Regions from separate parts of the Streptomyces sp. NPDC036822 genome, predicted to be linked through region 4. Evidence: riboswitches for the same ligand, from Rfam matches in the RefSeq annotation. Region 4 holds a riboswitch; each other region holds the start of a gene.
The links. A riboswitch is a leader RNA that binds a small molecule or an ion and turns the genes downstream of it on or off. The one in region 4 is predicted to bind cobalamin.

Region 1: another riboswitch for cobalamin. It lies ahead of ACZ68P_RS14475 (energy-coupling factor ABC transporter permease); the one in region 4 lies ahead of ACZ68P_RS00295 (cobalamin biosynthesis protein).
Region 2: another riboswitch for cobalamin. It lies ahead of ACZ68P_RS28370 (ABC transporter substrate-binding protein); the one in region 4 lies ahead of ACZ68P_RS00295 (cobalamin biosynthesis protein).
Region 3: another riboswitch for cobalamin. It lies ahead of cobN (cobaltochelatase subunit CobN); the one in region 4 lies ahead of ACZ68P_RS00295 (cobalamin biosynthesis protein).

Annotation. Positions count from the first base shown of each region.
Region 1 covers NZ_JBVJPY010000005.1:271,729-278,635, forward strand. Annotated here, with positions in the region: gene ACZ68P_RS14455 (FAD-dependent oxidoreductase) at 1-1,632, opposite strand, end outside; gene ACZ68P_RS14460 (ATP-binding cassette domain-containing protein) at 1,943-2,788, opposite strand; gene cbiQ (cobalt ECF transporter T component CbiQ) at 2,785-3,534, opposite strand; gene ACZ68P_RS14470 (energy-coupling factor ABC transporter substrate-binding protein) at 3,541-3,882, opposite strand; gene ACZ68P_RS14475 (energy-coupling factor ABC transporter permease) at 3,882-4,580, opposite strand; cobalamin riboswitch at 4,610-4,820, opposite strand; gene ACZ68P_RS14480 (PTS-dependent dihydroxyacetone kinase phosphotransferase subunit DhaM) at 4,892-5,299, opposite strand; gene dhaL (dihydroxyacetone kinase subunit DhaL) at 5,296-5,871, opposite strand; gene dhaK (dihydroxyacetone kinase subunit DhaK) at 6,078-6,907, opposite strand, start outside.
Region 2 covers NZ_JBVJPY010000015.1:119,051-125,957, reverse strand. Annotated here, with positions in the region: gene ACZ68P_RS28390 (TetR/AcrR family transcriptional regulator) at 1-378, shown strand, start outside; gene ACZ68P_RS28385 (hypothetical protein) at 560-904, shown strand; gene ACZ68P_RS28380 (ABC transporter ATP-binding protein) at 1,013-1,822, opposite strand; gene ACZ68P_RS28375 (FecCD family ABC transporter permease) at 1,819-2,976, opposite strand; gene ACZ68P_RS28370 (ABC transporter substrate-binding protein) at 2,994-4,055, opposite strand; cobalamin riboswitch at 4,107-4,287, opposite strand; gene ACZ68P_RS28365 (class I SAM-dependent methyltransferase) at 4,434-5,072, shown strand; gene ACZ68P_RS28360 (hypothetical protein) at 5,216-6,535, shown strand; gene ACZ68P_RS28355 (hypothetical protein) at 6,624-6,907, shown strand, end outside.
Region 3 covers NZ_JBVJPY010000003.1:384,466-391,372, forward strand. Annotated here, with positions in the region: gene ACZ68P_RS09270 (precorrin-2 C(20)-methyltransferase) at 1-197, opposite strand, end outside; gene ACZ68P_RS09275 (precorrin-8X methylmutase) at 194-829, opposite strand; gene cobG (precorrin-3B synthase) at 844-2,184, opposite strand; cobalamin riboswitch at 2,228-2,366, shown strand; gene cobN (cobaltochelatase subunit CobN) at 2,405-6,022, shown strand; gene abc-f (ribosomal protection-like ABC-F family protein) at 6,039-6,907, opposite strand, start outside.
Region 4 covers NZ_JBVJPY010000001.1:48,779-55,685, forward strand. Annotated here, with positions in the region: gene ACZ68P_RS00275 (hypothetical protein) at 1-1,055, opposite strand, end outside; gene ACZ68P_RS00280 (alpha/beta hydrolase) at 1,298-2,425, opposite strand; gene ACZ68P_RS00285 (inorganic phosphate transporter) at 2,880-4,142, shown strand; gene ACZ68P_RS00290 (hypothetical protein) at 4,154-4,375, shown strand; cobalamin riboswitch at 4,486-4,626, shown strand; gene ACZ68P_RS00295 (cobalamin biosynthesis protein) at 4,662-5,642, shown strand; gene ACZ68P_RS00300 (cobyric acid synthase) at 5,639-6,907, shown strand, end outside.

The sequences.
Region 1 (6,907 bases), on a different contig from region 4:
CTCCGCGTAGCCGGTGTCGACGCCCCACTGGCGGAAGTACGTCTCCGCGTCCTGGCTCGCGCCCTCGCCGCCGTCGGTGAGGAACTCCGCGACGTCGAAGCCGATTCCGCCGGCGCCGATGATCGCGACCCGCTCGCCGACGGGCGCGCCGTCGCGCAGGACGTCGAGGTAGCTGACGACGCTGGGGTGGTCGATGCCCTGGATCTCGGGGGTGCGCGGGGTGACGCCGGTGGCGACGACGACCTCGTCGTACGCGGCGAGGAGGTCGGGCGTGGCCGTGGTGTTCAGCCTGACGTCGACGCCCCGGGCGTCGAGCTGGACGCGGAAGTAGCGGAGGGTCTCGTTGAACTCCTCCTTGCCCGGTACGCGCTTGGCGACGTTCAGCTGACCGCCGATCTCGTCAGCGCTGTCGAACAGGGTGACCGTGTGGCCGCGCTCGGCGGCCGAGACCGCGCAGGCGAGCCCGGCCGGACCCGCGCCGACGACGGCGATCCGCTTGGCCCGGCGGGTGGGGGAGAGGACCAGTTCGGTCTCGTGGCAGGCGCGCGGGTTCACCAGGCAGGAGGTGATCTTCAGGCTGAACGTGTGGTCGAGGCAGGCCTGGTTGCAGCCGATGCAGGTGTTGATCGTGTCGGCGCGGTCGGCCGCGGCCTTGGCGACGAAGTCGGGGTCCGCGAGGAACGGCCGGGCCATGGAGACGATGTCCGCGCGTCCCTCGGCGAGGATCTGCTCGGCGACCTCGGGGGTGTTGATGCGGTTGCTGGTGACAAGGGGGATGCTCACCGCCCCCATCAGCTTCTTGGTGACCCAGGTGTAGGCGCCGCGGGGCACGGAGGTGGCGATGGTGGGGATACGGGCCTCGTGCCAGCCGATGCCCGTGTTGATGATGGTGGCGCCGGCCGCCTCGATCTCCTTGGCGAGCGCGACGACCTCCTCCAGCGTCGAGCCGCCGGGGACGAGGTCGAGCATCGAGAGCCGGTAGACGAGGATGAAGTCCTCGCCGACGCGCTCGCGGATGCGGCGGACGATCTCCAGGGGGAAGCGGACCCGGTTCTCGTAGGGACCGCCCCACCGGTCGGTGCGCCGGTTGGTGGCGGCCGCGATGAACTCGTTGATGAGGTAGCCCTCGGAGCCCATGACCTCGACGCCGTCGTATCCGGCGGCCTTGGCCAGCTCGGCGCAGCGGGCGTAGTCCTCGACCGTCTGCTCGACCTCGGCGTCGGTCAGCTCGTTCGGTACGAAGGGGCTGATCGGTGCCTGGATCGGGCTGGGCGCGACGAGGGCGGGGTGGTAGGCGTACCGCCCGAAGTGCAGGATCTGCATCGCGATCCTGCCGCCCGCCTCGTGCACGGCGTCGGTGATGAGCCGGTGCTCGGCGACCTCCTCGTCGGTGCTGAGCTTGGCGCCGCCGTCCCAGGGGCGGCCGGCCTCGTTCGGGGCGATGCCGCCGGTCACGATGAGGCCGACTCCGCCGCGCGCACGCTCGGCGTAGAAGGCGGCCATCCGCGCGAAGCCGTTCTCGGTCTCTTCGAGGCCGACGTGCATGGACCCCATGAGCACCCGGTTGGGAAGGGTGGTGAAGCCGAGGTCGAGCGGGCTCAGCAGGTGCGGGTACGGGGTGGTCGGGGCCATCGGGGCGCCTCCTCGCGCAGGATCGTCACGCCCTGTTGTAGACGACCCGAGGCGACTTGTGCAACAAGTTGCATAACGGCAGGGGCGTGATCTGCGCTACGTCCGGGCACGGACCCCCCGCCCCCACGGACGGACCGAGCTCACCCGCCCGCCTCCACGGACGGGGCCAGGGGCGGGCGGTCTCCCTGGTGCCGGCCCGCCGCACACGGGCGGGCGGGGTGGGATCCGTACCGATCCCACCCCGCCCGCGGCAGCGCTCGGACGGGTTCCGCCCCGCCCGAGCCCGGTCGGCGCCCTCGGCGTCCGCCCGTTACGGGCTGCCCACCCCGGCCCAGGCGTCCAGCTCCTCCGCCGTGCGGGGGCCGTCAGCGTCGGCGGCCAGCAGGCCGTGGGCGCGCAGCAGCCGGGCGACGGCCATGCCCCACGGCTGACGGAGCCGTGCCGAGGCGAGCAGCGCGTCGTCCGCGAGGAGGTCGGTCACCGGCCCGGTCCGCAGGCCGTCCGGGGCGAGGACCGCCGCCTCGTCCGCCCAGCGCAGGGCCAGATCCACGTCGTGGGTCGCCATGACCACCGTCGTCCCCGCGTCCCGCAGCCGCCCCAGCACCTCGAGCAGCCGCTCCTGACCGTGCGGATCGAGCCCGGCCGTCGGCTCGTCCATGATCAGTACGCGCGGCCGCATCGCCACCGCGCCCGCGATCGCCGCCCGCTTGCGCTGCCCGTACGACAGCAGATGGGTCGGCCGGTCCTCCAGGGCCACGATGTCCAGCGCCTCCAGCGCCTCGCGCACCCGGAGCCGTACCTCCTCCTCCGGCAGCCCCAGGTTCATCGGTCCGAACGACACGTCCTGACCCACCGAGGCCGCGAACAGCTGGTCGTCGGGGTCCTGCACGACCAGCTGGACCGTCGTCCGCAGCCGGGTCAGCCCCTTGCGGTCGTACGACACCTCCTCGCCGTCGAGCCGCAGCGCGCCGCTCGCGCACCGCAGACCACCGCTGAGCAGCCGCAGCAGCGTCGTCTTGCCGCTGCCGTTCCTGCCGAGCAGGGCCAGCGACCGCCCCTCCGGTACGGCGAAGTCGATCCCGTCGAGGACCGCGGGCCCGTCCTCGTAGGCGAAGCCCGCCCTCACCAGTTCCACGACAGGGGAACGAAGACTCACGGCAGGGACCTTTCCAGTACGAGAGTGAGCGCGACGAGACCGACGAGCAGCCCGGCCGTCGCCGCCAGGAAGCGGCGCGAGACGGCGGCGGCGGGCACCAGGACCCGCAGGGTCCCGTCGTACCCGCGCCCCGCCAGCCCGGTCTGCAGGCGCTGCGCCCGGTCGAAGGCGCGCACGAACGCCGTCGCCCCGAGCCCGGCGAGCGAGCGCCAGGTCGCCGCCCGTGTGGTCAGCCCCAGCCGGGCCGCCTGCGCCTGGCGGATCTTCGCCATCGCGTCGAGGAGCAGGAAGCTGATCCGGTACATCACGAGGGCGACGTCCACGACGGGGGCCGGCACCCCCGCCCGGACCAGCCGGGGAAGCACGTCCGATACGGGCGTGGTGAACGCGAAAAGCAGCACCCCCAGGGAGGCGGCCGCGGTCCGTAGCAGCAGCTCGCCCGCGTGCACCGGACCGTCCGGTGCCAGGGCGACGACACCGCGCGGGCCGCCCACCTCGAACAGCAGAGGAACCGCGCCCGTCACGCAGAAGCCCAGCGGAATGCGGAACGCCCGCCACAGCTGGCGTCCCGGGACACCGGCCGGACCGAGGAGGACCGCGAGGGTGGCCGCGGCGACGAGCACGGCTCCCGGCCACGGCGGCAGGCACACCGCGCACAGCGTCAGGCCGAAACCCAGAGCCGCCTTCTCGCACGGATGACGGCGGCGCCAGCGACTGCTGTGCGCCGCCGCGTCGATCGGCAGCATCCGCGCCTACTCGTCGCCGGACGGCTTCGCCGGCGGCTTCGCCCCGGCTCGGGCCTCGCCCTGCCTGCGGCCCTTGCGCAGCCCGAAGTAGTAGGCCAGGACACCGGCGCCGAGGGCGGCCTGGAGCGAGAACAGCGCCGACTCGATCTCGCCGGACGGAGGCTCGTAGAGCGGGCTGAACCACGGCTCGTAGTCGGGAGCGATCTCCGTGATCGCCACCTCCGCCTCGCCGTCGGCGCCGGTGAAGGGCTCCTCCTTGTGGTCACCGAGGCCTAGCATCAGCGGGAGCACGGCCAGGGCCGCCACGACGAGCAGCAGCAGCGTGTTGATCTTGGCGTTACGGCTCATCACGCGCTCGCCTCCGCCTTCTCGGTCTTCCGGTCGCCCGGGAGCAGCACCCCGAGCCGGGTCAGGTCGCCCTTGCTGGACTGCGTCAGCAGCCGCATCACGAGCACCGTGAGCAGCCCCTCGCTGACCGCCAGCGGCAGCTGCGTGACGGCGAAGATGCCGCCGAACTTGGCGAGCGCGCCCACGACGCCGCTGCCCGGGTCCGGGAAGGCCAGCGCGAGCTGGACGCTCGTGACGCAGTACGTGGAGAGGTCGGCGACGAACGCTCCGAAGAACACGCTCACCATCAGCGGCACCTCGAACCGCCGCAGCAGCCGGTACACCCCGTACCCGGCCCAGGGCCCGACGATCGCCATCGAGAACACGTTGGCGCCGAGCGTGGTGAGCCCGCCGTGCGCGAGCAGCAGGGCCTGGAACAGCAGGGTGATCGTGCCCAGGACCGCCATCACCGGCGGCCGGAACAGGATCGCCCCCAGCCCCGTGCCGGTGGGGTGGGAGCAACTCCCCGTCACCGAAGGGAGCTTGAGAGCGGACAGAACGAAGGTGAACGCACCGGCCGCACCCAGCAGCAGGGTGGACTCGGGATGGGCCTTGACCTCGCGGGTCAGGGCACGAACGCCGTGGACGACGAAGGGGGCGGACGCGACGCCCCAGGCGGCCGCGTGCACGGGGGGTAGATAGCCCTCGGCTATATGCATGATCGGGAGACCCTCTCCAGCACCTCGTGGATGGACAACGCACCTTGGCCGGTCTCCTGGCTGACGGGTCATGCCGTCGCGGCTCCGCCTTCCCACACCGCAACGGTCTCCCGCGGTGGTGCAGTGGCTCCCCTGAAGGGTCTTCCCCCCAGAGGGTGGAGCCGGACTTCCCGATCACAGTGGCGAGGGCCGCACCGGTACCGCACCGGTTTCCCGTACACCAAGGCGCTGTGACATTAGTGGGTTGACCAGGCGCATCACAACACGGAGGCCCGTGCGGACGGTGTGTGACGAGTCTCTCGCGCCCTCTCTCACTCCTTTCGGTACGTGTACGCCTCCGCGGCCGCCCCCTCCACGGCGGCCAGATCCCCGCCCGCCGTGGCCGTGACGAGCGCGGCGATCGCGCCCTCGACGAAGGGCGCGTCCACGAGCCGCGCACCCTCCGGAAGTTCGTCGCCCTCGGCGAGGAGCGCCTTGACGGTCAGTACGGCGCTGCCCAGATCGACCAGCAGGGCGACACCGGCGCCCTGGTCGACCGCCTTCGCCGCCTCGGCGATCAGTTCGGAGCTGGTGCCGAGACCGCCGTCCGGAGTCCCTCCGGCGGGCAGGATCGGCGCGGTGGCGCCGCCACCGGAGAGGCCCCGGGCGAGTTCGGCGACGGCCGAGGCCACGGCGGCGCTGTGCGAGACGAGGACGATGCCGACCCGGCCGCCGGTCACGGGACCACCTCCGCGAGGGCGGCGATCAGCAGCGCGGACGAGGTGGCGCCCGGATCCTGGTGCCCGATCGAGCGTTCGCCCAGATAGCTGGCGCGGCCCTTGCGCGCCCGGAGCGGCACGGTCGCCAGCGCACCCTCCTCGGCCGCGGCCCGGGCCGCTCCGAAGGACGCGCGCAGCGCCTCGGCCGCCGGGACGAGCGCGTCCAGCATCGTCTTGTCGCCGACACGCGCTCCACCGAGCTGCGCGACGGCGGCGACCCCGGCCGCCAGCGCGTCGGCGAACGCCTCGCGCGTCACGGTCGGGGTCTCGCCGAGCGCCTTGCCGGTGCGGCGCAGGAGCGTCCCGTACAGCGGTCCTGAGGCGCCGCCGACGGTCGAGATCAGCTGTCGTCCGGCGGTGGTGAGCACACCTCCCGGCGTCGCGGGAGGTTCCTTCGCCAGGACGTCCGTCACGGCGGCGAAACCCCGCCTGAGGTTGGCTCCGTGGTCGGCGTCGCCGATCGCGGAGTCGAGGTCGGTCAGTCGGTCCGCCTCCCGGTCGACGGCGGCCGCGGCGACCGCCAGCCAGCGCAGGAAGAACGCGGCGTCGAGCGCGTCGGCCCCGCGGGCCGCTGTCGGTCGGGTGGCCTCGGCCGACGCGTAGGCCTCGGCGGCCTCGGCGGCCTCGGCGGCGCTGCCGGGGCCGGCCGGTGCGGTCGGCGCGTTCGGTACGGGTGTTGCGGTCGCTTCGGTCGGTTCGGTCGGTTCGGTCGGTCCGGTCACGTCGGGCACTCTCCTTCTCACCGGCCCCAGCGCAGCGCAGCCGTACGCACGGGCGCGTCCCACAGGCGTAGCAGTTCCTCGTCGGCCTCGCAGAGCGTCACCGAGCAGCCGGCCATGTCGAGGGAGGTCACGTAGTTCCCGACGAGCGTGCGGGCGACCGGGACCCGGCGCTCGCCGAGCACCCGCTGCACCTCGGCGTTGAACCCGTACAGCTCGAGCAGCGGCGTGGCTCCCATGCCGTTGACCAGTGCGAGGACGGGACCCGACGGCCGCAGGTCGTCCAGTACGGCATCGACGGCGAAGTCCGCGATCTCCCGCGAGGTCATCATCGCGCGCCGCTCCCGCCCCGGCTCGCCGTGGATGCCGATCCCCAACTCCAGCTCGCCCTTCGGCAGGTCGAAGGTGGGGCTGCCCTTCGCGGGTGTCGTGCAGGCGCTCAGCGCCACGCCGAAGGAGCGCGACCGCTCGTTCACCCGCCGGGCGAGGGCCTCGACGCGCTCCAGCGGAGCGCCCTTTTCGGCGGCGGCTCCCGCGATCTTCTCCACGAAGAGCGTCGCGCCCGTGCCGCGCCGCCCGGCGGTGTAGAGGCTGTCCGTCACGGCCACGTCGTCGTCGACCAGGACCTTGGCGACCTGGATGCCCTCGTCCTCGGCGAGCTCGGCGGCCATCTCGAAGTTGAGCACGTCCCCGGTGTAGTTCTTGACGACGAACAGCACCCCCGCCCCGCTGTCCACCGCGGCGGCGGCCCGCACCATCTGGTCCGGCACGGGTGACGTGAAGACCTCGCCCGGGCACGCCGCCGCCAGCATCCCCGGCCCCACAAACCCCGCGTGCAACGGCTCGTGCC
Region 2 (6,907 bases), on a different contig from region 4:
ACGCGCCACTGCGAGGACGGAGCTCCGGGGCCACGGGACCGGCTGCGCGTCTTCCTGCACGGCATGGCCGACCTCGTGGACGCCAATCGGCAGTTGCTGCTCCTCGCGGAGTCCAGCGCGCCCGCGGGGCGCTATCGCAGCGCTCCGTTCCGCCGGCATCACGAGCAGGTCGTCGACATGGTCGCGCGGCTCGCCCCCGGCGTGGACGCCGCCTACGTCGCCGATCTGCTCCTCATGGCGTACACACCGGGCCTGTTCGAGTTCCAGCGCACCGAGCGCGGCTGGGACCTCGACCGCATCAAGGGCGGGCTCGACACGCTGATCGCCGGCATCGCGGCCGCCGAGGGGACCGGCGAGCAGTCGCCTCGCGGAGACTGAGGCGCCGGCGTCCCGGAGCCCCTCTCCGCGACGGTCCTCGACCTTGCGCGGGTGGTACCCGGATGTGCCGGAACCTTTCGCTCACCGAACGTGAATCCCAGCGCTGTTTTGGCACTTCCGGCGCGCGGAAGGGTGGGGGAGGCACCCCACCCCCCTGACGGAAAGAAGCACCGTGACGCTCATGAACGACCCGGCGCGCGCGGCCCTGCGCGCCGGTCTCCTCGCCTCCGCCGCCCTGGTCCTGGCGCTGCCCGCCGCCGTGTCACCCGCCGTGGCCGCCCCCTCCGCCACCCCGCCGGGGCTCTCGTGCCACACCGGCAAGCACAACATCGACGACTACACCGGCTGGGCGCTGTGCACCAACAACGGCACCCAGACCCAGACCTTCTGGGTCCACCTGGTCTGCGGCTGGTCCCCCGACGCGGACGGGGACCATGTCACCCTCGCGCCCGGCGACTCCGGCCAGTCGACGGCGCACTGCTCGAGCCTCGGCTCAGGCATCGGCGAGATCCAGGTCCACCCCTGAGACGCGTCCGTGCCGCGGGCCGTCGGCCCGCGGCACGGACGCGTCCGACCATCCGGCGCCCCCGCGGTTCGGAGCCGGCCCCCTGGACTCGGCCCGCGTACGCCCTCGTCAGCGGCGCCCCGGCGCGGGGGCGGGCAGGTCGGCCTCCCCGGGCAGGAACGTCACCTGCGGCGCTCCCGTACGCGGATGGACGGCGACCTCGGCCGTCACTCCGTACACCCCCCGCAGCAGGTCCGGGGTGAGCACCTCCGCGGGCGTGCCCGTGGCGGTGACCGCTCCCTTGCGCAGGACGTAGAGGCGGTCGCAGTAGAAGGCGGCGAGGTTCAGGTCGTGGAGGGCGACCAGGACCGTGGCCGCAAGCCGGCGCACGAGACCCAGAACCTCCAGCTGGTGGCGGATGTCCAGGTGGTTGGTCGGCTCGTCCATGACCAGCAGGGCGGGCTGCTGGGCGAGTGCGCGGGCGATGAGGACGCGCTGGCGTTCACCGCCGGACAGCCGGTCGAAGGAGCGGTCGGCCAGTTCGGCGGCGTCCACCGATTCCAGCGCGGCCCCGACGATCCGGGCGTCCTCACCGGTGTCGCCGTCGAAGAGCCGCTTGTGCGGCGTGCGTCCCATGGAGACCACGTCCCGCACGGTCAGGTCGAAGTCCGCACCGCTCTCCTGCACCACGGCGGCCAGTGTGCGGGCGAGCCGCCGCACCGGCATCGACCGGACCTCCGTGCCGTCCACCCGCACGCTCCCGCCGTCCGGGCGCAGCACGCGGTAGACGGCCCGCAGGAGACTGGACTTGCCGCTGCCGTTGGGCCCGACGAGGCCGATCACCTCGCCGGGCCGGGCGGTCAGCGAGACGTCCCGGACGAGCCGGTGCGCCCCCGCCGTGAGCGTGACGCCCTCGACGACGAGTTCGGCCGCCGTCATGGCGCTCCCCGGTCGGCCGTGCGCCGGGCGTCCCGGCGCATCAGCCACAGGAAGAACGGGCCCCCGCACAGCGCCGTGAGGACACCGACGGGAATCTCCATCGGCGCCGCGATCGTCCGCGCCGCGATGTCCGCCCAGACCAGGAACACGGCTCCGCCCAGGGCGGCCGTCGGCAGCACCCGGCGGTGGTCGCCGCCGACGAAGAGCCGCACCGTGTGCGGCATCATCAGCCCCACGAACCCGATCGGCCCGGCCGCCGCCACCAGGACGCCGGTGACCAGCGAGAGCAGGACGAACGTCCGGGCCCGGAACCGGGCCACGTCGAGTCCCATCGTCGCGGCCGCCTCCTCGCCCGCCAGCAGCAGGTTCAGCGAACGGGTCCGCGTCAGCAGGACCGCGATGCCCAGCGCGAGCGCCGCGCCGGGCAGCCACAGCGTGTCCCACTGGACACCGCCCAGGCCTCCGAGGGTCCAGGCGAGGACCGCCCGCGCCTCGTTGCCCCGGTCACTGGTCAGCAGCAGGACGTCCATGACCGCCGTGAGGACGGAGGCGAACGCCACGCCCGAGAGCACCAGGCGCACCGAGGTGATCCGGCCGCCGGACCGGGCCGTGGTGTAGACGAGGAGCAGGGTCAGCAGGGCGCCGGCGAACGCGGCGACCGACAGGGAGACCGGTCCGAAGAGGTTCACCCCGAAGACGATCACCGCGACGGCGCCCAACGAGGCGCCCGAGGACACCCCCAGGAGGTACGGCTCCGCGAGCGGATTGCGCACGAGGGCCTGCATGGCGGTGCCCACCACCGCGAGCCCGGCGCCCGTCACCGCCCCCAGCAGCACGCGCGGCGCCCGGACGTCGAGCACGATGGTCTCGCGCGCCGACGACCAGGTGGGCTCCGACCAGTCGGCACCGAGCGCGTGCGTCACGATGCCCCACACCTGGCCGGGAGGCACGTGCACCGATCCGATGGCCATGCCCGCCGTCATCGACGCCAGGAGCACGACCGCCAGGACGGCGAGGGCGACGGGGAACGCGCCGCGGCGCGCCCCGGCCCCCCGGTGCGGGTCCGTGCCCCGGGCGGAGGGGCCGGGGACGTCCGGATCCGCGGGCCGGGCGGAGGTGCCGGGGGAGACGGGGGCGGAATCGGCGGCGGACACGGCGTTCGCCGGGGCCGTCACCGGAAGCGCTCGGGATGCAGCCCGCGGGCGAGGTCCTCCACCGCGTACGGCGCGCGGACCCCGACCAGGGTCGCGGTCAGCGGCAGCACCACGAAGCGCTTGTTCCGCACCGCCGGCACCTCGGCGAGGGCGGGCTGGGACAGCAGGAACTCCTTCTTCCGCTCGACGCTGTCCGCCCCCGCGTAGTCGTAGACGGCGATGACCTCCGGCTTGCGGGCGACGACCTGTTCCCAGGAGACGTCACCGAAGACGTCGTCCAGGTCGGCGAAGACGTTGGCGCCCCCGGCGAGCCGGATGACCTCGGTGCCGAGGCTCTTGCCCCCCGCCGTGAACGCCGACTTGTCACCGCTGTCGTACACGAAGACGGGGACGGCGGCCGCGCCCTTCACGGCCTCCGTCGTCCTCGCGACGCGGCCCCTGAGGTCGGCCACCAGCGCGTCGGCGCGCTCCGGAACGCCGAAGAGCGAGCCGATGGTGCGGATCTCGTCGTACGTGTCCGTCATCGACACCTTCTTCTTCCCGCAGTACTCGCGGTTGAGGTAGGTGTCGATGCCGGCGTCGGCGAACGCCTTCCGCGAGCGTCCCTCGCTCTCGGAGAACGCGCTGGCGTAGCCGCCGTAGACGAAGTCCGGTTCCGCGTCGAGGACGGACTCGAACGACGGCTCCTTCTTCGCCAGTTCCGGGATCGCCGCGAAGTCCTTCCGGAAAGCGGGCAGGACGTCCGAGTCGGGGAACGCCGTGCCGACCATCCGGCCCTTCAGTCCGAGGGCCAGCATCAGCTCCGCGGGGTGCTGGTGGATCGTCACCACCCTGGAGGGCGGCTCGTCGTACGTGGTGCGCGTACCGCAGTTGTCGACGGTGACGGGGAAGCCCTTGGCGGCCGGTGCGGGGCCCTTCGGGCCGGCGGCCGTGGACGGCGAGCTGCCGCAGCCGGTGAGCAGGACTCCCGACAGGGCGAAGGCCAGGGCCGCGGCGCGCACGGAACGGCGTCGCGGACGGGCGGCGGGGGATGCGCCGGGCGTACGAGGCGCCCCGGATACGGGGGGTGTGCCGGGCATGCCGGACGTGCTGGGGTACAAGAAAAGCCTCCTGGGGAGTCCGCGCTCCTCGGATCGGGCCCGCGACAGGCCAGTTTCCTGACTCCCGGATCGGCGTACACCCCAGCCTTCCCACGCGTGCGCGCAGTGGCGTCTCGACGGGTGCACTCCCCGGTCACAGTGGCGGGACCGTGCCGGTTTCGCACCGGCTTCCTGTCTCCCGTCGCGGTGATGACCAGGTGATCCTACGGTTCCGCGCGAGCGGAGCGAAAGTGCGCACGTCCCGGGCTCCGCCGCGCAGTTGCCGAATCGGCAAGCGTGTTTGACGTCTTCCCGTGCCTTGGCGACTCTGAGCCCAGGTGCCGCCGGCACCCAGCGACCGTCTTCGAAGGAGCCTTCATGCCGACCCCGCAGCCCACCGATCCGACGGAGTTCTGGGAGGAGCGCTACAGCACCAGCGCGCGCGTCTGGAGCGGTGACCCGAACCCGCTGCTCGTCCGTGAGGCGGCCGGCCTGGAGCCGGGCACCGCCCTGGACCTGGGCTGCGGTGAGGGAGGTGACGTCCTGTGGCTGGCCTCGCGCGGATGGCGGGTGACCGGCGTGGACATCTCCGCCACGGCCCTCGAGCGGGCGGCCGCCCACGCCGCCGACGCGGGTCTCGCCGACCGGGTGGCGTTCGAGCGGCACGAACTCGGAGTGACCTTCCCCAAGGGCGAGTTCGACCTGGTGAGCGCCCAGTTCCTCCAGTCGCCCGTCGCCCTGGACCAGGAGGGGGTGTTCAGGTCGGCCGCCGAAGCGGTCGCGCCGGGCGGCACCCTGCTCATCGCGATGCACGCCGCATGGCCCTCCTGGATGGAGGAGCACGAGTACCCGTTCGACGCCGATTTCCCCACGCTCGAAGGCGTGCTCGCGATGCTCGCCCTGCCGCACCCCTGGCGGGTGGACACCCTGGAGGGCGTGGAGCGCGCGCTGTCCTCGCCCGACGGCAGGTCCGGCACCCGGGTGGACAACGTATGGCGGCTGACCCGTACCGCCTGACGTACCGCCCTACCCGTGCCGCCTGATCGGTGCCGCACTCCCCACCCCGGCTCGCACGCGCCGTCGCGAGGGGGCCGCTCGGCCCCTCGCACACCCGTGTGATCATGACGGGTCGGGTCCGGACAGGACCCAGGGGAGGGAACATGGCGTACACGGACACCAACGGCATCGACCTGTCCGGTGTGACCGGCAGGCTGCTCCAGACCGTGGACCTGGTGAAGAACCCGGCTCCGCAGGCCATCGCGACGGACACCGTCAACGGGCACGTCTTCGTGCTCCAGGTGGAGAGCTCGGCCACGGCGTCGGCCGGCAACATGTACCTCAACCGGATCGACCGGCAGACCGGCGTGCGTACGGGGTCGATGCAGCTGAAGGGCTTCGGCCACGGTCTCGCCATGGGCGTCGAGCCGGTCGGCGCCGACAGTCACGTCTGGACCGAGGTCGGCCCGCTCCATGTCACGAGCGGGGGAACGGCCTTCGGGAAGGCCGTCACGCGGTTCCGGTTCGAGGACGGGGCGGTCCTCGACGGAGCCGCGATCCCGCAGGACCGGAAGTTCACCGCGCCCGGCAGCACCGCCGGCACCGGGCCCTCGACCGACCCGGTGAACGGCCTCCTGACGGTGATGTACCACCAGGGCGGCGAGCGCCGCTTCACGCGCTACGACCTGTCGGGCGCCGCCGCCGGCGACTGGGCACCGGTGGGCCCGACGTTCACGGTGCCCGCCGGAGAGGACACCACCCCCGCGGTGCCTTCGCCCTACCCGCTGGAGCCGAAGCTCACCTTCCAGGGTTTCGCGAGCCTCGGTGACGTCCTGTACGTCTACCAGTGGGCGCCGTACGACAAGGACAAGGACCCGTCCCTCCCCAGCGAGTTCCCGGGGATCACGTTCCTCACCTCGTACTCGTGGACGACGGGACTGCGGCTCGACCGGCAGGTGGTCACCGGCGCCGACGGCCTCACGCGGCGGGAACCCGAGGGACTCGCCGTCGAGGTCGACCCGACGACGGGGGAGACGCGGCTGCTGTTCGGGTTCAGCAACACGACGCCGGGCAGCGAGTTCGCCCGCGACGTCACGATCGGCTGGTACCCGACCAGGCCGGCCGTGGACGGGATCAAGGTGCTGTCGGACTGGGAGGACCTCGTCCTCGAAGCCGGGACCGTCCCTGGCGCCCAGCGCCCGCGCGGCCGGCTCATCGCCATGGCCGGCACCACCTACCTCCAGCTGCGCGGCACCCTCACGTGTTCCCCCGGTCTGACGGCGGACGGCAAGGTCGCCACGCTGCCGCACCGGCTGCGCCCCACCCGGCCGGCCCGCCAGAACGTGCCGCGCAACAACGTCCACGGGCGCTGCGTGTGCCGCGTCGAGGCGGACGTCCACGGCGCGCTCTGGGCGTACGGCGCCACCGCCGACAACGCCATCACGTGGATCGATTTCGACGGCGTCTCGGTCGCCTGGCGATGACGGTCCGCCGTCCCGGCCCCCGACGACCCCTGCCCGTCGCCGCCCCGCCCCGTCTCCGTCCCGCCCCACCCGATCCGGAGGATCTCGCGTGAACCGCCCCACCACCAGCCGCCGTTCCCTGCTCGGAGCGGTGCTGGCCGCCCCGGCCGTCGTCGTCGGCACCCCGCTGCTGTCCGCCGCACCCGCCGCCGCGGCGGACGTACCGGAAGGGTGTCAGCTCCTGGTCGACTGGACGGACCTCACGCTCGCCCCGGGCGTCGTGGCCGAGGCGCCGGCGCAGGCACGGGTCATCCGGCTCGCGGGCACCGAGTACCTGCAACTGCGCGGCACGGTCACCTGCTCCTTCACCGGCGACGCCCAGCTGGGCACCTT
Region 3 (6,907 bases), on a different contig from region 4:
GTGAGCGGGTACATCAGCCGCTCCTCGACGTGGTCCTCGCGGATGTGCTCGGCCGCGATGGAGCGGGCGATGGACCGGCCGTGGCGGGCCGAGTGGTACGCGATGACGTCGGCGGCCTCGATGGCCCTCACGGCAGCGACGGTCATCAGGTTCGGGTCGCCGGGGCCGAGTCCGACCCCGTACAGCTTGCCGCTCATGCCTGGATCTCCGCCTCGGTCGCGATCGCGTTGACGGCGGCGGCCGTCATGGCGCTGCCGCCGCGCCGTCCCCGGACGACGAGGTGGTCGACGCCGGAGGCGTGCGCGGCCAGCGCGTCCTTGGACTCGGCGGCGCCGATGAAGCCGACCGGTATGCCGAGGACGGCCGCCGGGCGCCCGGCGCCCTGCTCGATCATCTCCAGGAGGCGGAAGAGGGCGGTGGGCGCGTTGCCGATGGCGACGACCGAGCCTTCGAGGCGGTCGCGCCACAGCTCCAGGGCCGCCGCGCTGCGGGTCGTGCCGAGCTCGGCGGCGAGGGCGGGCACGGAGGGGTCGGAGAGGGTGCAGACCACGTCGTTGTCGGCGGGCAGCCGCTTGCGGGTCACCCCGCTGGCCACCATCTGCGCGTCGCAGAGGATCGGCGCGCCGGCGCGCAGGGCGGCGCGGGCGCGCGAGACGACCTCGGGCGAGTAGGCGAGGTCCCGGACGAGGTCGACCATGCCACAGGCGTGGATCATCCGGACCGCGACCTGGCTGACGTCGGCGGGCAGACCCGCGAGATCCGCCTCGGCGCGGATCGTGGCAAAGGACTGGCGGTAGATCTCCGCGCCGTCCTTCTCGTAGTCGAACATCCTGTTGCTCTCGCTCATCTCGTGGTGGGTGTACGGGCTGTCGCCACAGCGGCCGCCAGTTGCGTTCTCGGGGTGGGGACGCCGTCGACCTCGTACGTTGCGTCGCCGGTGGCGACGACGTCGACCCAGGTGCCCTTGGGGTGGCCGCAGCGCCGTGCGCAGCCGGAGAAGTGGACGGGGAGCCCGCCCGCGCCGTGGCCGGGGGTCGCGTCCGCCCGGACGTCGGCGAGCGACTTGGCGCACCCGGGCCGTCCGGTGCACGCGCCCACGCCGAGCCACGGGGAGCCGGCGCGGGTGATCAGTCCGGCCTCGGCGAGCGCGTCGAGCCGCGCCCCGGCGGCCGCTCGGTCGGCGAGGCCGGTCACGACGGCTCCGCGCCACGGAGTGAGCCGCAGCTCGCCACCGCCGCCGTCGTCGTCGGGGGCGAGGGCGCGCAGCTGCGCGGAGGTGAGGCGGCCGAGCGGGACGGCGACGGCGACGGCGTGCTTCCCGGTCAGGGGGTGGGCGTGGACGCCGGGGCGCGGCCCCGCGCCGTCGGCGTCCGGGCCCGCCGTGCCGGGGGCGTCCGGCGCCAGGGGTTCGGCCGGGACGCCCGCGCGGTCGAGCGCGGCCGCGAGGTCCGGCCCGACGCCCTCCGGGAGTTCGCGCACGCGCCAGGCGCCGGTGCCGGCCTCACGGGCTGCGGCCAGGAAGGCGTCGGCGGCCGCGAGGGCGGCGCGGGGCGCGTCGGCGGCCGCGACCCGGAAGACCCGGCACCCGGCGACCCGCAGCAGCGCGCCGGATCCGGAAGCTCCTGACGTCATCGCGGACATCGCGGACGTCGTGGAGGTTGAGAACAACGTCACATCCGCGCCGAGTCCGCCGACGTCTTCGCGCCCGTCGTCCAGGGCGAAGAGAAAACGACCGGAAAGTGCCGTCGTCCAGTCCCGCGAGCACAGCAGGGCGTCCAGCTCACGCGCCCACAACTGCACGTCTTGGCAGCCTTTTCCGTCGACTCCGGCCAGGGGCGAGGCGACGATGTTCCGGACGCGCTCGTGGGTCACGGAGGGCAGCAGTCCGGCCGGGGCCAGCAGCCCGGCGAGGGCCGCCCCGCAGTCCTCGCCGAGGCCGCGCAGCTCCACGTTCCCCCGTGAGGTGACGCTGATCCGGCCGTCGCCCAGCTCGTCTGCCGCCGAGGCCAGACACCGCACCTGACGCGCCGTCAACAGCCCTGCGGGCAGGCGCAATCGCGCCAGGCGGCCGTCGTCGGCGGGGTGCAGTCGCAGCGCCCCGGGGCAGGCATCGCCACGGTCCCGTATGAGAGGTTCGCCCTGGTTGGGCGTTGTGGGTGGGGTGGGCGGCATGGCGGCGAGCATACCCACGTGGATCCGGCCGACCCTTCGGGCCGCCGCGCGCAGGATCTACTATGCAGACGGCATGGGGTCCCAGGACCCCGGGGAGGAAGCCCGGTGAGATTCCGGCGCGGTCCCGCCACTGTGAGCCCGTCCCGGGAACGGGGGCCGGGTGAGTCAGGAACTCCCGCCGTCCACACGACCACCCGGGGCGCGGACAACCCCGAGGAAGGCCTGCGCTCGCATGCGAATTCTGTTGCTGTCGCACTCCGACACCGACCTGCTCAGCGCCCGCGCGGCCGGCGGCCCGGTCGCCTACCGGTTCGCCAACCCCTCCCGCCTCGGCCTCGACGAGCTGCCGGGCCTCCTCGACGACACCGACCTCGTCGTCGTCCGCCTCCTCGGCGGGCTGCGCGCCTGGGAGGACGGCCTGGACGCCCTGCTCGCCGACGGCCAGGCCCGCCCCGTGGTCGTCCTCAGCGGCGAACAGGCCCCCGACGCCCAGCTCATGGAGGCCTCCACGGTCCCCATCGGCGTCGCCACCGAAGCCCACGCCTACCTGGCGCACGGCGGCCCGGACAACCTGGAGCAGCTCGCCCGGTTCCTCGCCGACACCGTGCTGCTCACCGGCCACGGCTTCGAGGCCCCGGCCGCCGCCCCCACCTGGGGGCCCCTGGAGCGCGAGCCGAGGAACGCCGACGGCCCCACGGTCGCCGTGCTCTACTACCGCGCCCACCACATGAGCGGGAACACCGCCTTCATCGGCTCCCTGTGCGACGCCCTCGAGGACGCCGGCGCCCGCCCGCTCCCGCTGTACGTCGCCTCCCTGCGCGCCCCCGAGCCCGAGCTGCTCGACCGGCTGCGCGGCGCCGACGCCATCGTCACCACCGTCCTCGCGGCCGGCGGCACCAAGCCCGCCGAGGCCCAGGCGGGCGGAGACGAGGAGGCATGGGACGCCGGCGCGCTCGCCGCCCTCGACGTGCCGATCCTCCAGGCGCTGTGCCTCACCGGCTCCCGCGCGGCCTGGGAGGAGAACGACGAGGGTCTCTCCCCGCTGGACGCCGCCAGCCAGGTCGCCGTGCCCGAGTTCGACGGCCGGCTCATCACCGTCCCGTTCTCCTTCAAGGAGATCGACGAGGACGGCCTGCCCGCGTACGTCGCCGACGCCGAGCGCGCGGCCCGCGTCGCCGGGATCGCCGTCCGCCACGCCCGCCTGCGGCACATCCCGAACGCCGAGAAGAAGCTCGCCCTGGTCCTCTCCGCGTACCCGACCAAGCACTCCCGCATCGGCAACGCGGTCGGCCTCGACACCCCCGCCTCCGCCGTGGCGCTGCTGCGGCGCCTGCGCGAGGAGGGGTACGACTTCGGGCCCGAGGACGAGATCCCCGGTCTGGTCTCCGGCGACGGCGACGAGCTGATCTACGCCCTGATCGAGGCCGGCGGCCACGACCGGGACTGGCTGACGGAGGAGCAGCTCGCCCGCAACCCCGTCCGCATCCCGGCCGCCGACTACAAGCGCTGGTACGCGACCCTGCCCGAGGAACTGCGCCGCCACGTCGAGGAGCACTGGGGCCCGGCGCCCGGCGAGATGTTCCTGGACCGCTCCCGCAACCCGGAGGGCGACATCGTCCTCGCGGCCCTGCGGCGCGGGAACCTGCTGATCCTCATCCAGCCGCCGCGCGGCTTCGGCGAGAACCCCATCGCGATCTACCACGATCCCGATCTCCCGCCGTCCCACCACTACCTCGCCGCCTACCGCTGGATCGCCGCCCGCGCCGAGGACGGCGGTTTCGGGGCGGACGCGATGGTCCACCTCGGCAAGCACGGCAACCTCGAATGGCTGCCCGGCAAGAACGCCGGCCTCTCCGCCGCCTGCGGCCCGGACGCCGCGCTCGGCGACATCCCGCTGATCTACCCCTTCCTGGTCAACGACCCGGGCGAGGGCACCCAGGCCAAGCGGCGGGTGCACGCCACGCTCGTCGACCACCTGGTGCCGCCGATGGCCCGCGCCGACTCCTACGGCGACATCGCGCGCCTGGAGCAGCTGCTCGACGAGTACGCGCAGATCTCCTCCATGGACCCCTCGAAGCTGCCGGCGATCCGCGCCCAGATCTGGACGCTGATCCAGGCCGCCAAGCTCGACCACGACCTGGGGATGGAGGACCGGCCCGACGACGACGGCTTCGACGACTTCCTGCTGCACGTCGACGGCTGGCTCTGCGAGGTCAAGGACGCGCAGATCAGGGACGGTCTGCACGTGCTCGGCGGGGCGCCGAAGGGCGAGGCGCGGGTCAACCTCGTGCTGTCGATCCTGCGCGCCCGGCAGATCTGGGGCGGCACGCAGGCGCTCCCCGGCCTCCGTGAGGCCCTGGGACTCGACGAGTCGGCCGCGACGCTGCGGACCGCGGACGAGGCCGAGGAGAAGGCCAGGGAGCTCGTCGAGGCGCTGGAGGCCGCGGACTGGTCCGTGGACGCCGTCGCCGGGATCGCCGGCGCGTACGGCCCCGAGGTCGCGGACGTCCTGCGCTTCGCCTGCGAGCAGGTCGTGCCCCGGCTCGCCGCCACCACGGACGAACTCACCCACGCCGTGCACGCCTTGAACGGCGGCTTCGTGCCGGCCGGGCCGTCGGGCTCGCCGCTGCGCGGGCTGGTCAACGTGCTGCCGACCGGCCGGAACTTCTACTCCGTCGACCCCAAGGCCGTCCCCTCCCGCCTCGCGTGGGAGACCGGGCAGGCGCTCGCCGACTCCCTCCTGGAGCGCTACCGCACCGACAACGGCGATTGGCCGACCTCGGTCGGTCTCTCCCTGTGGGGCACGAGCGCCATGCGCACGGCCGGCGACGACGTGGCGGAGGCGCTGGCCCTGCTGGGCGTCCGCCCGCTGTGGGACGAGGCGTCCCGCCGCGTCAACGGCCTGGAGCCGATCCCGCTCGCCGAGCTGGGCCGCCCCCGCATCGACGTCACCCTGCGGATCTCCGGTTTCTTCCGGGACGCGTTCCCGCACGTCATCGGCCTGCTGGACGACGCCGTCCGGCTCGCGGCCGCCCTCGACGAGCCGGCCGACGCCAACTACGTACGGGCGCACGCCCAGGCCGACCTGGCCGAGCACGGCGACGAGCGGCGCGCCACGACCCGTATCTTCGGCTCCCGCCCGGGCACGTACGGTGCGGGGATCCTCCAGCTGATCGACTCGCGCGACTGGCGCACGGACGCGGACCTCGCCGAGGTCTACACCGTGTGGGGCGGCTACGCCTACGGCCGCGGTCTCGAAGGCCGCCCGGCCCGGGCGGAGATGGAGACGGCGTACAAGCGGATCGCCGTGGCGGCGAAGAACACCGACACGCGCGAGCACGACATCGCCGACTCCGACGACTACTTCCAGTACCACGGCGGCATGGTGGCGACCGTCCGCGCGCTGAAGGGCACGGCCCCCGAGGCGTACATCGGCGACTCCACCCGCCCCGAGACGGTCCGCACCCGCACCCTGGTGGAGGAGACCTCCCGGGTCTTCAGGGCCCGTGTGGTCAACCCGAAGTGGATCGAGGCGATGCGCCGCCACGGCTACAAGGGCGCCTTCGAGCTCGCGGCGACCGTCGACTACCTCTTCGGCTACGACGCCACGACCGGCGTGGTCGCCGACTGGATGTACGACAAGCTCACCGAGACGTACGTCCTGGACCCGGAGAACCAGGCCTTCCTCAAGGACGCCAACCCGTGGGCGCTGCACGGCATCGCGGAGCGTCTCCTGGAGGCGGAGTCCCGCGGCATGTGGGAGAAGCCGGACCCGCAGGTCCTTGCGGCGCTGCGCGAGGTGTTCCTGGAGACCGAGGGCGACCTGGAGGACGACGGCACCGAGGACTGACGCCCCGGGCCGCCGTTCACGCCGGACACCGGGCGGCGGCCCACGGCGTCAGTTCCAGACGCCGTCCCCGGAAACCCTCCCGGAGACGGCGGTCGTGGGTGACGATCACCAGCGTGCCCGGGTACACGGCCAGGGCCGCGTCGAGCTCCTCCACCAGGCCGGGGGAGAGGTGGTTGGTCGGCTCGTCGAGGAGGAGCAGGTCCGCCGGACGGGTGACCAGGTGGGCGAGTTCCAGACGGCGGCGCCCGCCGGCCGACAGGTGCCGGACCTCGGTGGTCAGGTCCTTCGCCGTGAAGAGCCCCAGGGCGAGCAGCTCCTCGGCACGGTCCGCGCCGAAGGACTCCGCCACCGTGCGGGGGCCGTCGGGCACGGCGGGCGGGTCCTGGCGCAGCACGCCGACCCGGCGCGGGGCCGTCACCGACCCGCTGTCCGGGCGGAGTTCGCGCGCGAGGAGCCGGAGGAGCGTGGTCTTGCCCGCGCCGTTGGGCCCGGTGACGAGCAGCCGTTCGCCGGCGCCCAGGTGCAGGGAGTCCAGGCGCAGCCGCCCCTCCACCCGTACGCCGGTCAGGTCGACCGCCGCCGGCTCCCCCTCGACCCGCGCCGTGAAGCGCAGCGGCTCCGGTGGCGCCGCCACCGGGTGATCGGTGAGCCGCTGGAGCCGTTCCCGCGCCGCGCGGATGCGGCTCATCGCACCGTGCGCCCGTGACCGGGCCCGGAAGGCCCCCGCCCCGCTGAAGGAGGCCGGTGCCTTGCGCGGGATCGCGGAGAAGCGGTCGATGTGGGCGTCCGCGAGCGCCGAGTGACGCGCCAGCTCGGCCCGCCAGTCCTCGTACTCCTGCTCCCAGCGCGCCCGTTCGGCCGCCCGGCCGGCCAGATAGCCGGTGT
Region 4 (6,907 bases):
TCGGCCTCGGCGGGGGCTCCCACGACCCGGAGCGCCTCGAAGGCGAGGCCGCGCAGCAGGGCGTCCTCACCGCGGGCCACGGCCAGGAGTTCGGTCACGGCGCTGGAGAGGGTGCGCGCGGCGAGCCAGGCTCGGTACTCGTCGCGGGCGGGGCCGGGAGTGAGGCGGGCGCAGCCGCGGAGCATGTCCTCGGCGGACTGCTCGATGTTGCCGGCCGGGCTCTGGGCGGCGACGCAGATCTGTTCCAGCTTGACCCAGACCGCCCAGTTGCCGAGGGGGGTCAGGGTGGCCTGGCCGTCGCCCAGGGTGAGGGCGCCGACGGCGGCGAGACCGTCCAGGGCCCAGTCGAGCAGGGCGGGGAGGCCGTCGGTGCCGCCCTCCGCGGAGTCGGCCGCTCCGCCGTCGGCGGAGGCGTCGGTGCCGGGCGGAGGAACGGCGGCTCCCTGGGCGGGAACCTCGCAGCGCTCCTCGCGCAGCTCCTGGACGCGCTGCCGGAGCAGGTCGAGCAGGGCCGGGACGAGTACAGGGCCGGCCGAGAGCTGGAGCAGGGAGAGCACCTGGGGAACGGCCTCGACGACCTCGGCTACGGCGCTGGGCGGCACGTCCCCGGGGGCGGGGTGGACCAGGGACCAGGCGTCGAAGAGGGCGACCCAGCCGCGCAGGACGGCGGAGTCGTCGCGGTCCCAGGCGTGCAGCCGCCAGCCGGGGCGGGCGGTGGCGCCGTGGAGCTCCACGAGGCCGGCGAGCCGGGCGCGGTCCCAGCCGGCGCGCACCTGGCCGGGCGTCAGGTCGAGTGCCGCCGCGGCGCGTTCCTGTGCGGAGCGGGCTTCGAGGCCGGCCGGAGGGGTGGGGTCGGCCTCGCGGTCGCCGGCGGTCCAGCGGGCGATCCGTACGGCGTCGGCCAGGACGGTACGCGCCTGGCGGGCCAGTTCCGCACGGGGCGGAGTGCCTTCGGGCGGCCTCGGGGCCGGCCGGGTGCGCCGCGTCGTCACGGCCCGTCGGGCGGCGGCCAGTGCCCGCGGACGGACGAGTCGGAGTCTGGAGTTGCGCGCCATTTGCTCATCAGGCTTTCGAGACGTCACGGGGGCAGTCTTCCCGCTGACGGCCCGAAAGCCCAATCGGAATGCGGATCATCGTCAGACGCGGCGGCGCGGCGGCGCGGGGTGCGGCCGGGCACGCCCCGGAGAGTGTCCGGAATGTGCGGGCATCCACCGGAAGGCCGAGTCCGGGGGGCGGGCCCCGGGCGGGCTCGGGTGGGCCTCTCGAAAGCTCCCCGACGGGGCTTTCGCGCCATCCCCTAGAGCAGCGGGGTGAGGAAGCGCCGCAGGGTCTCCTCGTAGCGGACCGGGTCGGCGTTCCACATGGCGGCGTGGGGGGCCTGGTGGACCGCCTGAAGGGTGACCAGTTCGGGGCGGCTCGCGGCCAGTTCGAGGGAGGCTTCCCAGGGGGCGAGGGTGTCGTCCGGGCCGTGGAAGACCAGGGTCGGCACGCGGAGGCCGGCCGGGTCCGGGGGGTCGGGGAGGCGGTCGCCGCGCCGCCCCGACCTGCTCTGGGCGGCGTGGACCGCGAACGGCAGCAGCGGCCGGGGGACCCGGCGGGCGGCGGCGAGGTGGCGCAGCGTGGCCTGCGGGTCGAGGACCGGGGAGTCGAGGACGAGGCCGCGGACGCTGTCCCGTACGCCCGAGTCGGCGGCGGCCCGCAGGGCCATGGTGGCGCCGGTCCCCCAGCCGTGCAGCACGACGTCCACGGCGCCCCGGCGGACGGCGTAGCGGATGGCCGCGTCGACGTCCCGCCACGCGGAGTCGCCGAGGTGGGCGAGTCCGTCCGGGGAGGCCGGCGCGCCCTCGTCGCCGCGGTGGGCGACGCACAGGACGGGGATCTGCCGTCGGGTGAGGAAAGGGACGAGGTTGAGGGGGTGACGGCGGCTGGTTCCGAGGCCGTGCACGGCGATGACCCAGGTGGGGCGGGGGCCGGGGATCAGCCAGCCGGGCAGACTGCCCAGTTCGCCGGGGATCTCGACGTCCTCGTAGACGACGCCGACGGCGGTGCGGGGCGTGCCGGCGTGCAGCTCGGGGGTGAGCCGGACGCGGGCGCCGGGTTCGAGGGTGCCGAGCTCGACGCGCTCCAGACGCCGCACGACGGTGTCGGCGGTGTGCGGGACGCGGTCGAGGACGGGGCCGACGAAGCCGTGGAAGTCGGGGCCCTCGATGCCGTACGTACCGGGACGCAGGGAGGCGAGGCTGCGGGTCAGGGTGACCCTGCCGGGGCCGGTGGCGTGCACGGTGAGGCGTGGGTCTCCGGGCAGGGGCCGCCCGGACGCCGCCTTGAGGGCGGCGTCGCCCGCGTAGCGGCCGACCGCCACCGCGGCCGCGCCGACACCGATCAGAGTGGTGACGGCCGCTGCCGTCGCTGTAGCCGGGCGCACTGTCCCAGTGTCGGTACGCGGGCGGCGTACTGCCACCCGGGAAGCGCGGCGGGCCGGGCGCGGTGCCGGGCGGGAGGCGCCGCGGCGGCGGATCGCCGCTCGGGGACCGCGTGCGACCGGCGCGTTGTCCCAGGGGACGTGCGGACGGCCACCGGAGAGTGACATGGGTCACTCTGGCGGGTCCCTCGTGCGGCTGAATCGGTGCACGCGCGGTCCACGGGCTGACACGGGGCGTGTGGGGCGGAAAGGAACGAAGTCGCATGTGCCCCGGAACAGCCCGGATTACCCGGGGTTGCGCGATGACCGCATCGTGGACGGAAACCGCCCCCGAGACCGTAAGCGGAATGCGCCGACACCGGATCGGGTCACCACACCGCCCGGCCCAGTTCATCTTCCGTTCACCCAGGTTGCTTACGTTCGACGAGCCACTGACGTCAAACGATTGCCTGGGTAAATGGAACACATCACGCTGCTGCTCGCGATTGTGGTCGTGACAGCTCTCGTGTTCGATTTCACGAACGGTTTCCACGACACCGCCAACGCGATGGCGACGACCATCTCGACCGGTGCCCTCAAGCCCAAGACGGCGGTGGCCATGTCCGCCGTGCTCAACCTGGTCGGCGCGTTCCTGTCCGTGGAGGTCGCCAAGACGATCTCCGGCGGGATCATCAACGAGCAGGGCATTCGTACCGAAGTGATCTTCGCGGCGCTCGTCGGCGCCATCCTCTGGAATCTGCTGACCTGGCTGCTCGGCCTGCCGTCCAGCTCCTCCCACGCCCTCTTCGGCGGACTCATCGGCGCGGCCGTGATGTCGGCCGGCTGGTCGGCCGTGAACGGCTCGACCATCGTCACCAAGGTCCTCATCCCCGCGATCGCCGCGCCGCTCGTCGCCGGCCTCGCCGCGATGGTGGCCACCCGCCTGACGTACCGCATCGGCGCCCGGACCGACGAGAAGCACACGGCCAAGGGCTACCGCGCCGGCCAGATCGCCTCCGCCGGTCTCGTCTCCCTCGCCCACGGCACCAACGACGCGCAGAAGACGATGGGTGTCATCACCCTGGCGCTGGTCACCGGCGGCGTCCTCGCCCCCGGCTCCAACCCCCCCATGTGGGTCGTCGTCTCCGCCGGCGTCGCCATCGCGCTCGGCACCTACCTCGGCGGCTGGCGCATCATCCGCACCATGGGCAAGGGCCTCACCGACCTGCGGCCGCAGCAGGGCTTCGCCGCCCAGACCAGCGCCGCCACGGTCATCCTGGCCTCCTCGAACCTGGGCTTCTCGCTCTCCACCACCCAGTCCTGCTCGGGTGCCGTGATGGGCGCGGGCCTCGGCCGCAAGGGCGGTGTCGTCCGCTGGTCGACCGCCACCCGGATGTTCATCGCCTGGGGCCTGACCCTTCCCGCGGCGGGCCTGGTCGCCGCCGGCGCCGAGTTCCTCACCAAGCAGGGCACGTGGGGCATCGTTGCCGTCGCCGTCCTGCTGATCGCCGGCTCCGGAGTCATCTGGGCGCTCTCGCGCCGCAAGCCGGTCGACCACCACAACGTCACCGACGACGACCTCGACGAGCCCGCGGGCGTCGTGACCACCGCCATCGCGGCCGTCACCCCGCCGCCGGCCGGTTCCGTCGCCGCCGTCGCGGACGAGGACCTCAAGACCACCATCCCCTCGCCGGCCCCCACGGACCCGGCAGCCCCCGCGGCCCCCGCCGCCGCGGTGTAAGGACGAACCACATGAAGATCGACTGGGCAGCTCTCGGCTCCGTCTTCGGAGTCAGCCTCGTGGCGACCGTCGCCCTCGTGGGCCTGTTCACCCTCGGCATCATCGGCCTCTCCAAGCAGGAGCAGGCCGCCGCCCAGGGAGGCTCCGCCACCCTGGCCCGCACCGGCGCGTACGCCTGCTTCGCGCTCTGCGCGGCGGCCGTCGCGTACGGCATCTATCTGATCGTCGTCTGACGCGTCACGACACCACCCCCGGGCGGGTCGCACCGAAAGGTGCGGCCCGCCCGGTCGTCGTTGTGGGGCTTCGCACACTCTCCCGCCGCAGGTCAAGGGTGAGTTGACGGCTGTTCGCGCCGCGTGGTGGACTTCCGGGGCCATTTACGGCGGCAGAAGAGGAAGTCCGGTGCGAATCCGGCGCGGTCCCGCCACTGTGACCGGGGAGCTGATCCCCGGGAGCCAGGAACTCTCACCGCCGGTCACGTCGAGCCAGGGCGCGGACCCTGAGTGAGGACACAGCGCCATGCCTGGCCGCAGAGCAGCCACCGGTGTATTCGCGTCCACGGACGTCTTCGCGTACGGCGCCGCCGTCGGCCTGGCCGTGGACCTGCTCCTCGGCGATCCGCGCCGCGGCCATCCCGTCGCCGCGTTCGGCAGGACCGCCGGAGCCGTCGAGAGCCTCCTGCGGCGCGACCACCGCGGGTGGGGCGCGCTGCACACCGCCGTCTGCGTCGGCGGCACGGCCGCCCTGGGCGCCCTCGCCGCCCGCACGGTACGGAACCGGCCCGCCGCGTCCGCCGCCCTGACCGCCGCCGCCGTGTGGGCCGTCGTCGGGGGCACGACCCTGGGCCGGGAGGCCCGGGCCATCGGCGGGGCGCTGGCCGCCGGGGACCTGGACGTGGCGCGCGAGCGGCTGCCGCATCTGTGCGGCCGCGACCCGCAGGCCCTGGACGGCCCCGCGATGGCCCGCGCGGTCGTGGAGTCCGTCGCCGAGAACACCTCCGACGCGGTCGTCGGCGCCCTGGTGTGGGGCGCGGTGGCCGGTGTCCCGGGGCTCGTCGGCTTCCGGGCCGTGAACACCCTGGACGCGATGGTCGGCCACAAGAACCCCACGTACCGCCGCTTCGGCTGGGCCTCGGCCCGGCTCGACGACCTCGCCGGCTGGCCGGGAGCGCGGCTGACGGCCGTGCTCGCCGCGGTCGCGGGCGGCGACCCCCGCGGGGCGCTGCGGGCCTGGCGCGCCGACGCGGCCGCACATCCGAGCCCCAACGCCGGCCCCGTCGAGGCTGCCTTCGCGGGAGCGCTCGGCGTGCGGCTGGGAGGGACGCTGTCGTACGGCGGCCGGGTGGAACACCGGCCGGTGCTCAACACGGAGGGCCGGGACGTGGACGTGGCGGACATCGAGCGTGCCGTACGGCTGTCGCGCCGGGTGACCGGGCTGACGCTGGCGGTCTGTGTGACCGGACGGGCCCTGGCGGGCGCGACGAAGCGGAGGAACGCATGACAGGCGGGGGGCTGCTGGTCGCCGGGACCACGTCCGACGCGGGCAAGAGCGTCGTCACGGCGGGGATCTGCCGCTGGCTGGTGCGCCAAGGAGTGAAGGTCGCGCCGTTCAAGGGGCAGAACATGTCCCTGAACTCCTTCGTGACCAGGGAGGGCGCGGAGATCGGCCGGGCGCAGGCCATGCAGGCGCAGGCCGCGCGGGTGGAGCCGACCGCCCTGATGAACCCGGTGCTGCTGAAGCCGGGCAGCGACCGCTCCAGCCAGGTCGTACTGATGGGCAAGCCGGTGGGCGAGCTGAGTGCCCGGGGGTTCTTCGGAGGGCCCGGCGGGTCGTCCCCCGGGAAGCTGCTGCACGGAGGACGGCGGCAGGAACTCTTCGAGCCGGTCCTCGCGTGCCTGGAGGAGCTGCGGGGCACGTATGACGCCGTGATCTGCGAGGGGGCGGGCAGTCCGGCCGAGATCAACCTGCGGCGCACGGACATCGTGAACATGGGCATCGCGCGGGCCGCGCGGCTGCCGGTGCTCGTGGTCGGCGACATCGACCGGGGCGGGGTGTTCGCCCAGTTCTTCGGGACGACGGCGCTCCTGGCGCCCGAGGACCAGGAGCTGATCGCGGGTTACCTCGTGAACAAGTTCCGGGGCGACGTCTCGTTGCTCGAACCCGGGCTCGACATGCTGCTCGGCCTCACGGGGCGCCGGACGTACGGCGTCCTGCCCTACGCCCACGGCCTCGGCATCGACGAGGAGGACGGGCTGCGGGTCTCCCTGCGGGGCGCGGTGCGCGAGTCGGTCGTGGCGCCCCCGCTCGGCGAGGAAGTGCTGCGGGTCGCGGTCTGCGCCGTGCCGCTGATGTCCAACTTCACCGACGTGGACGCGCTGGCGGCCGAGCCGGGCGTGGTCGTGCGGTTCGTGGACCGGGCCGAGGAGCTCGTCGACGCGGACCTGGTGGTCGTGCCGGGCACGCGCGGGACCGTCAAGGCGCTGGCCTGGCTGCGGGAACGCGGCCTCGCCGACGCGCTGGCCCGGCGCGCGGCGGAGGGCCGGCCGGTGCTCGGCATCTGCGGCGGCTTCCAGGTCCTCGGCGTCCGCATCGAGGACGACGTCGAGTCGAAGGCGGGCGCCGTGGACGGGCTCGGGCTGCTGCCCGTCCACGTCCGGTTCGCGCCCGGGAAGACCCTGGCCCGGCCGGTCGGGGAGGCGCTCGGCGAACGGGTGGAGGGATACGAGATCCACCACGGCATCGCCCGGGTGGACGGCGGCGAACCG